One region of the Lysinibacillus sp. FSL K6-3209 genome, then DNA from elsewhere that is predicted to be linked to it. Evidence: riboswitches for the same ligand, from Rfam matches in the RefSeq annotation. Region 1 holds a riboswitch; the other holds the start of a gene.
What was found. A riboswitch is a leader RNA that binds a small molecule or an ion and turns the genes downstream of it on or off. The one in region 1 is predicted to bind cobalamin.

Region 1 (3,634 bases):
GTGCCTTCGTCTCCCACAACTTCAGCCAATGCCATCATTTGCTGTGGTGTAAAAAATTTATTTGCTACCCCAGGGCTAACAGCTAGTTCAAAAATTGACTCCATTTTTTGTTGAACTAGCTTTGGTGTGGCTTTTGTTACAGTTGTCCCCTGCACCATTGCAAGTGCTGTTGCTGCCATTTCTAAAGACGATTTTGTCGGTGTTGATACAGGTGTAATGGCAATATTACTTTTCATCCGTCCTGCATTTGGATCTGCCGCAAAATCATGGCTTGCAGTACCTGTTTCTTGGTTCATTGCCCACGGTTCATTTTCTTCTCTTAAACGCTGATGAGGACGTAAAGGCTGTTTTTCTTCCCCGAGCGTATATTTACGCTGATAGCCTCGCGGTGTAATCATTTTATTATCATAGAAAAACGTCGAAGAATTGCCGATAATAACCGTTGTTAACATGCCGATATCATGCTCAAGCATCTCCGCTAAAGTCGTCATCGTAATTTCCTGACGCTCTCGGTAGGCACTCTTGACAAGACCTACAGGCGTATCAGGCGAGCGATATTCAAGTAAAATCCGCTGGGCTTCGACAATTTGACGTGTACGGCGACCACTTTTCGGATTATATAAAGCGATGACAAAATCTGCCATAGCCGCTGCTTCCACACGCTTGGCGATTAAATTCCATGGCGTTAAATGGTCACTTAAACTAATGGTGCAAGAGTCATGCATAATCGGTGCACCTAGTAAACTTGCACAGGAATTGATAGCTGAAATACCTGGTACGATTTCGACTTCAACACCTGTTGCTTCTGTCCAACCAAGCTCAATCAGTACTTCATAGACAAGCCCCGCCATCCCATATACACCCGAATCTCCACTTGAAATAACGGATACAATATTGCCAGCTTCCGCTTGACGTACTGCTTCTTGCGCTCGTGAAACTTCTTCTGTCATGCCCGTACTAACAATCGACTTTGCACTAACTAAATCTTGAATAAGCTCAACATACGTTTTATAGCCAATGATAAATTCACTTTGTTGCAGTGCCTCCACAGCACGAGTCGTAATATGGTTAAAATCACCAGGGCCAAAGCCCACAACAAAAATCTTTCCTTTTTGCGCCATTTTTTACCCCTCTTTCACCTTGTCGATGCCTTTAATGGCTGTTGTTTGTGGTGTACGCTGTAATGTACCTTCTTTCAGCGTAAAAACATGTTCACTATGTAAAGAATCATGGTTTAAATCTTGTACAAGTGTTCTTCCGTGTTCAACCGATGGCACACGATACCAATTTCCTTGTGGATAAGCGATGACAACACAGGCATCTTTGCATCTGCCATTACAGCGCGTTCTTGTCGTATGTATTTCCTTATCAAGTGCTAATTTTTCGATTTCATCTCGTATTGCTAGGGTAATTTCCTCTGCCTCTTTTTTCATGCAGCTACTGCCATTACAAATAAAAAGATGCGTTTTCATTCCCTCTAAGTTCCAAGTTGTCATTGCTTTTCTCCCCTCATTTACTTTTAGGAAAAAGAAAAAACCTTCACTCTATATCGAAGAGTCAAGGTTTTGTAGAAGCCAAAATAAAAACGAATATACACGTATCCGCTCTCGCTTCACTTCTCCCTCCGAAAAGTTTGCATGCCATCAATAAGCAGGTTTCCTGACTTAAGCTTCCTTTTACTCTCGCGCCTTCCCAAGTTTTCAGTGGCATTGCGATTTCATCAGCTATTACAGTAGCGGGGGCTGTATCGGATTTACACCGATTTCCCTATTATCTCGAAATATATCGAGCACTTATAGATGTATTTATATTAAATTAAAAAGCTGTATGTTTTTAAAAAGAATTGAAAAACTGTCTCTATCATAGCCTATTTTTTTAATACTTTTCAACATTTCTTTTTCATTTATTAGATTTTTAATAAAATTTCAACAAGTAATTCATTGAAAGCGACAGCTATTCTCTTATATTTATCTGAATTTTCTAGAATGTCAAATAACAAAAAAAATTTTTTTATAAAAAAAGATAGCTTGTGAATGGAAAAACATGTTACACTGTGTCGTGAAATCTCACAATTTCATCTTTTTTCGGTGCGAAGTGTAGCCATTTCGCTTAAAAGGGAAGCCGGTTCAAGTCCGGCGCGGTCCCGCCACTGTACTAGGGAGTTTTATAGAGAATGTCACTGTCCAATGGACGGGAAGACCTATAAAACGTTGAACTAAAGCCAGGAGACCTGCCGAAAAAAACGTGATCGTTTCAACCTACGAGGATAGGTGTGCGGCTTGGCAGATGATGATTCTATTTGCTTTTTCAGCTATGCACTTTTCCTAAATTAGGAGAAGTGCTTTTTTATTGCGCACGCTACATTCAAAAATTTTGATTTAAGGAGGAGAGATTTTGAAATTATCTTTTTGGAAACTTAGTTACTTCCTACTAGCATTTTTACTAGTACCAAAACAAGCATTTGCCATGCATATCATGGAAGGATTTTTACCGATTGAATGGGCGATATTTTGGTGGATTATTTCAATTCCATTTATTATTTTAGGGTTACGCTCAATTCGCAAAACAATTGATGAAAACCCTGAAACGAAAATGATTTTAGGGCTATCAGGGGCATTTGCATTCGTCTTATCTGCATTAAAAATTCCATCTGTTACGGGCAGTTGCTCACACCCTACTGGTGTTGGACTTGGCACAGTCCTGTTTGGCCCATTAGCAATGAGTGTGATTGGGACAATCGTCTTATTATTCCAATCGTTACTTTTAGCGCATGGTGGCATTACCACTCTTGGCGCAAATGCTTTTTCCATGGCGATTGTAGGACCAATGATTGCGTATGCTGTTTTTAAAGGCGCTCAAAAAATCGGTCTATCCTTTTCTCTCGCTGTCTTTTTTGCAGCAATGCTTGGGGACTTAGGTACATATATTGTCACGTCCGTTCAACTTGCACTTGCCTTCCCTTCAGAAGTAGGAGGCTTTATGGCTTCATTCACAAAATTCGCTAGTATTTTCGCGTTAACACAAATTCCACTAGCAATTAGTGAAGGGATTTTAACTGTCATTGTGATGAATTTCTTAAAAAAATACAATGTAAGCGAATTAAAAGCTTTACGTGTTTTCTCTGCAAAGGAGGCACATTAACATGAAGAAAAATTTACTGTTACTAGCTATAGTGATACTTTTAGCAATCATCCCTCTATTCATCCAAAAAGGCGCTGAATTCGGCGGTGCTGACGGTGAAGCTGAAGCAGCCATTGGTGAAATAAACAAAGACTACGAACCATGGTTTGAAAGCTTATGGGAGCCACCAAGTGGTGAAATTGAAAGTCTATTATTCGTCTTACAAGCCGCTATTGGCGCTGGTTTTATTGGCTATTTCGTGGGCTATATGCGCGGTAAGCATAAAGAAGGTTAAACGATGTTACTCATTGATAAGTATGCTTATATGAATAAACTAGCGTCCGTTCATCCGTTAGAAAAAATGACGTTCTCCCTTGGGTTGTTGCTATTGTCGCTTATCATGAGAGATGAACAAATTTCACTCATTACATTTCTTGTAATGAGTGCTTTTATCATTTTAGGCGCAAAAATTCCTTTACAATATTATGCAAAACTACTGCTTTTACCGAGTTTT
Region 2 (3,634 bases), 1.5 Mb from region 1:
GCTCTCCTTTTTATCATTAATTTAAGTACAGTGTAACACATTAAAATTAAAATTTGAAAACGTTCTGAAAGTAATGAAGGTAGGGATAAATCATGGAAAAAGAGATTTTGGAGCTTTTTAGTAATTTAACAGAGCGTGACCGTGAAATTGAATACGAGTCTTATAGAAAATTGATGAAGATTGTGCAAGAGCCAGTCGATTGGACATATGCAGTTTGGGAACAACTTGTTAAAGCCCTTACATATAATAATGGACATGCGCGTGCGCGTGCTGCGCAGTTTTTATGTGCGTTAGCAGCAAAGAGTGATCCGGAAGAGCGTGTTCTTGATGATTTTCTAAAAATCTGGGCAGTGACGTATGATGAAAGAAAAGTAACCGCAAGACAGGCATTACAAGCAATCTGGCAAATAGGACTTGCAGGACAGGTTCAAAGAGATTTAATTGTTTCTTATTTAGCAAAAAGGTTCCAAACTTGTATGGATGAAAAACAACCAACACTTATTCGTTATGATATTATTGTCTCATTCAAGAAATTATTTGATGCTACTAATGATCATAAATTGTTGGATATTGCCATGAGATTAATTGAAGAAGAGCAAGATACAAAATGTAAAAAGAAATATAAAACAGCCATCCGTTAACATAGCGAGATGGCTATTTTTATGGTTGAGCGTGTTATTTTGAAGAAAGAAAAGTTATTGTTATAATAAAAAAAAACAGTATTTTTGATTCATGTGAATATAGGCCTTATTTACTTACGAGGGATTTAGTAGGCAATAGTTATTAGATTTCAAAAAAAACGACAAAACCATTTGTTGAGGAATAAGCAACATAATTGTTCACATAACGGTGAGGGGTTATAGTTGGTCATTCTATATAAAAAAATAGAAAGTAGAAAGGGTCGAGATAATGGGTATTTATAATTATTTAGTAAAGAAGCCAAACGGTGAAATTTTATCAATGGAAACGTATCGTGGAAAGACGATGCTAATTGTCAACACAGCCAACCAATGTGATTTTACATATCAATTCGAAGATTTACAGAAAATGTATGATAAATATGGCAAGGATAATTTTATTGTGTTAGGTTTCCCTTGTAATCAATTTGGAGAACAAAACCCAGAAGATGGAGCAAAGACGATTAAACTTTGTCAAATTAACTACGGGGTAACATTCCCAATCTTTGAAATAGTTCAAGTAAATGGCGAGGGGACACATCCATTATTCAATTATTTAAAGCACGAAGTAGATTTTCGTGAATTCGGCAAAGCCAATATGCAGGAAAAGATGTTAGCGGAATCAATTATCCAAATCGCTCCTAGCTTTTTAGATGGGCGTAATATTCGTTGGAACTTTACGAAATTTTTAGTAGATAATCAAGGTAATATAGTTGAACGCTTCGAACCAACCGATTCCCAACTAGATATTGAGCAAGCAATTGAAAAAATTTTATAGCTAGTTCTTTTAGTCAGAATTATTAGGAAAGAATAACGAATAGCTGGTCACTATGTAGAAATAGTGCTAAGTACGGTGTGGATATATTCGATTATACTTCAATCTCATAACTATTTTTTTAAATCCATATATGATAAACTGCTATTCAAGTGAATAATTCTTGCAGAATAATGGTGCTAATTTTAGCATAATCGGGAATTCGGTGTAAGACCGAAGCTGTTTCCGCAACTGTAAGTACAAAAATCATAATACATGCCACTGTCCAAAGACAACAGGATGGGAAGGCTTTATGAGCGCTACGAAATGAAGGTAGCTAACTGTACGAGCCAGGAGACCGACCGTTATTTAATGTATAAAAACTCTTCGGAAGCTAGGAGGATATACGGCAAATACATTAGCTGTCTTCGTCAGACAACACTATATATGCTATTTTCGTCGTTCCCTAGGGAGCGACGTTTTTTTATGCACCTTTTAAGCAAAATCTGTTCATGAAAGAAAGAAGGGATTACAGATGAAAAAAGATGCGCGTTATTCTTGTTACCCGTTCATGCGTGAAAAAATATCTACAGTTGATTTTGAAATCCGTACAGATAGTTTAACAACGCATATCGGTGTAGCATTGGCTGCTGTAAAAGCCGAAGAAGTTGAACTAGTCGGGGCAGATTTATTGACTATTTTGCCAATGGCATACCATGTCAACGGCTCGGTACGTGGCAAACTTGCGGTAACGGAAGAAGATTTGTCATGGCTCAGTGATCGTTATGATTTTTATGTAGGACATGTAAAGGAACAAATACAAAATTTTGTTTTGCCACAAGGCACGGGGGCTGCAACTGCGCTTCACTTATGTCGGAGTGAGGCAAAAAAATCGTACCGCGTGCTACATAAAGTGTCAGAGGAAAGGGAAGTACAGGCCATTCTTTTCGACTACTTAGGATTACTAGCTAATGTATTTTTTGTTATGGCTGTTTACATGAATCAACAGGCTGGAATCGCTGAAATCCCGTTTATTAGCAAATCATATCCAATGAAGAAAAAGAAGGAGAATGAATAAAGTGAAAAAACTATTAAAATTCCAATGGCTTACTGTGTTAATGCTTGCGCTTGTATTGACAGGATGCGGCACAGCAGATAAAGCGAAAAATGACGATACATCTAAATCGGACCAACAAGTTGAGCAAAGTGGCTATAAAGTTAAGGATGATCGCGATGTAGAAGTAGCATTTGATGCAGTACCGAAAACTGTTGTGTCATTACAACCAAGTAACACAGAAATTTTATTTGCACTAGGTGTTGGCGATAAAGTTGTCGGAGCTACAGAATATGATACGTACCCAGAAGAAGCAAAAAACATCGAACGTGTGTCAGATTCAGTGACATTTAATAGCGAACGAATTGTAGCCTTAAAGCCAGATGTTGTCATTGCGTACTCTACAGGAAATGAAGAGACACTAGATGCACTAAAAGGTCTTGAAGATGCAGGTGTGAAAGTATTTGTTATTCAATCAGCTGCATCATTTGAAGATGTTTATGGAGATATTCAACAACTTGCTGAAGTGATGGGTGTACAAGATAAAGGCGAGCAATTAAACAAAGAGATTAAAGCGAAAATTGCTGATGTTCAAGCAAAAGTAAAAAGTGTAGAAACACCAAAAAATGTTTACTTAGAAATTAGCCCAAAACCTGATATTTATACAACAGCAGCTGGTACTTTCCAACAGGAAATTTTAAATGCTGCAAATGTCAACAATGTATTTGGTGACCAAACAGGATGGGTAAAGGTTGCAGAGGAAGATGTTATTGCGAAAAACCCTCAAGTTATTTTAACAACGGTCAACTATGTAAAAGATCCAGTAGGGGAAATTCTAGGACGTGATGGATGGAATACGATTACAGCTATTCAAGATAAAGCAGTAAATGCTATTGATACAGATATTTCAAATCGTCCTGGACCTCGTATCGGGGAAGCTGTTGAGATGATTGCAAAAGCTGTATATCCTGAGTTATTTAAATAAGGATAAACGGTAAAAACCTTTCATATTAGCTTTAGGCAAAAGAGAAAAGAGGCTGGGACATAACCTTAAAATCTTAAATAGAGGTACATTGGTTTTGATAAATTTTTGCTAAGAAAATATATAGAACATATTTACTATTATTTCTTTTGCAATGAATAATAAAT

Region 2: another riboswitch for cobalamin. It lies ahead of MHH88_RS20555 (hypothetical protein); the one in region 1 lies ahead of MHH88_RS13125 ((2Fe-2S) ferredoxin domain-containing protein).

Annotation. Positions count from the first base shown of each region.
Region 1 covers NZ_CP150264.1:2,709,106-2,712,739, forward strand. Annotated here, with positions in the region: gene cobJ (precorrin-3B C(17)-methyltransferase) at 1-1,121, opposite strand, end outside; gene MHH88_RS13125 ((2Fe-2S) ferredoxin domain-containing protein) at 1,125-1,496, opposite strand; cobalamin riboswitch at 1,632-1,812, opposite strand; cobalamin riboswitch at 2,069-2,253, shown strand; gene MHH88_RS13130 (energy-coupling factor ABC transporter permease) at 2,395-3,141, shown strand; gene MHH88_RS13135 (energy-coupling factor ABC transporter substrate-binding protein) at 3,143-3,415, shown strand; gene cbiQ (cobalt ECF transporter T component CbiQ) at 3,419-3,634, shown strand, end outside.
Region 2 covers NZ_CP150264.1:4,230,508-4,234,141, reverse strand. Annotated here, with positions in the region: gene MHH88_RS20565 (hypothetical protein) at 93-641, shown strand; gene MHH88_RS20560 (glutathione peroxidase) at 910-1,455, shown strand; cobalamin riboswitch at 1,610-1,813, shown strand; gene MHH88_RS20555 (hypothetical protein) at 1,967-2,509, shown strand; gene MHH88_RS20550 (cobalamin-binding protein) at 2,511-3,470, shown strand.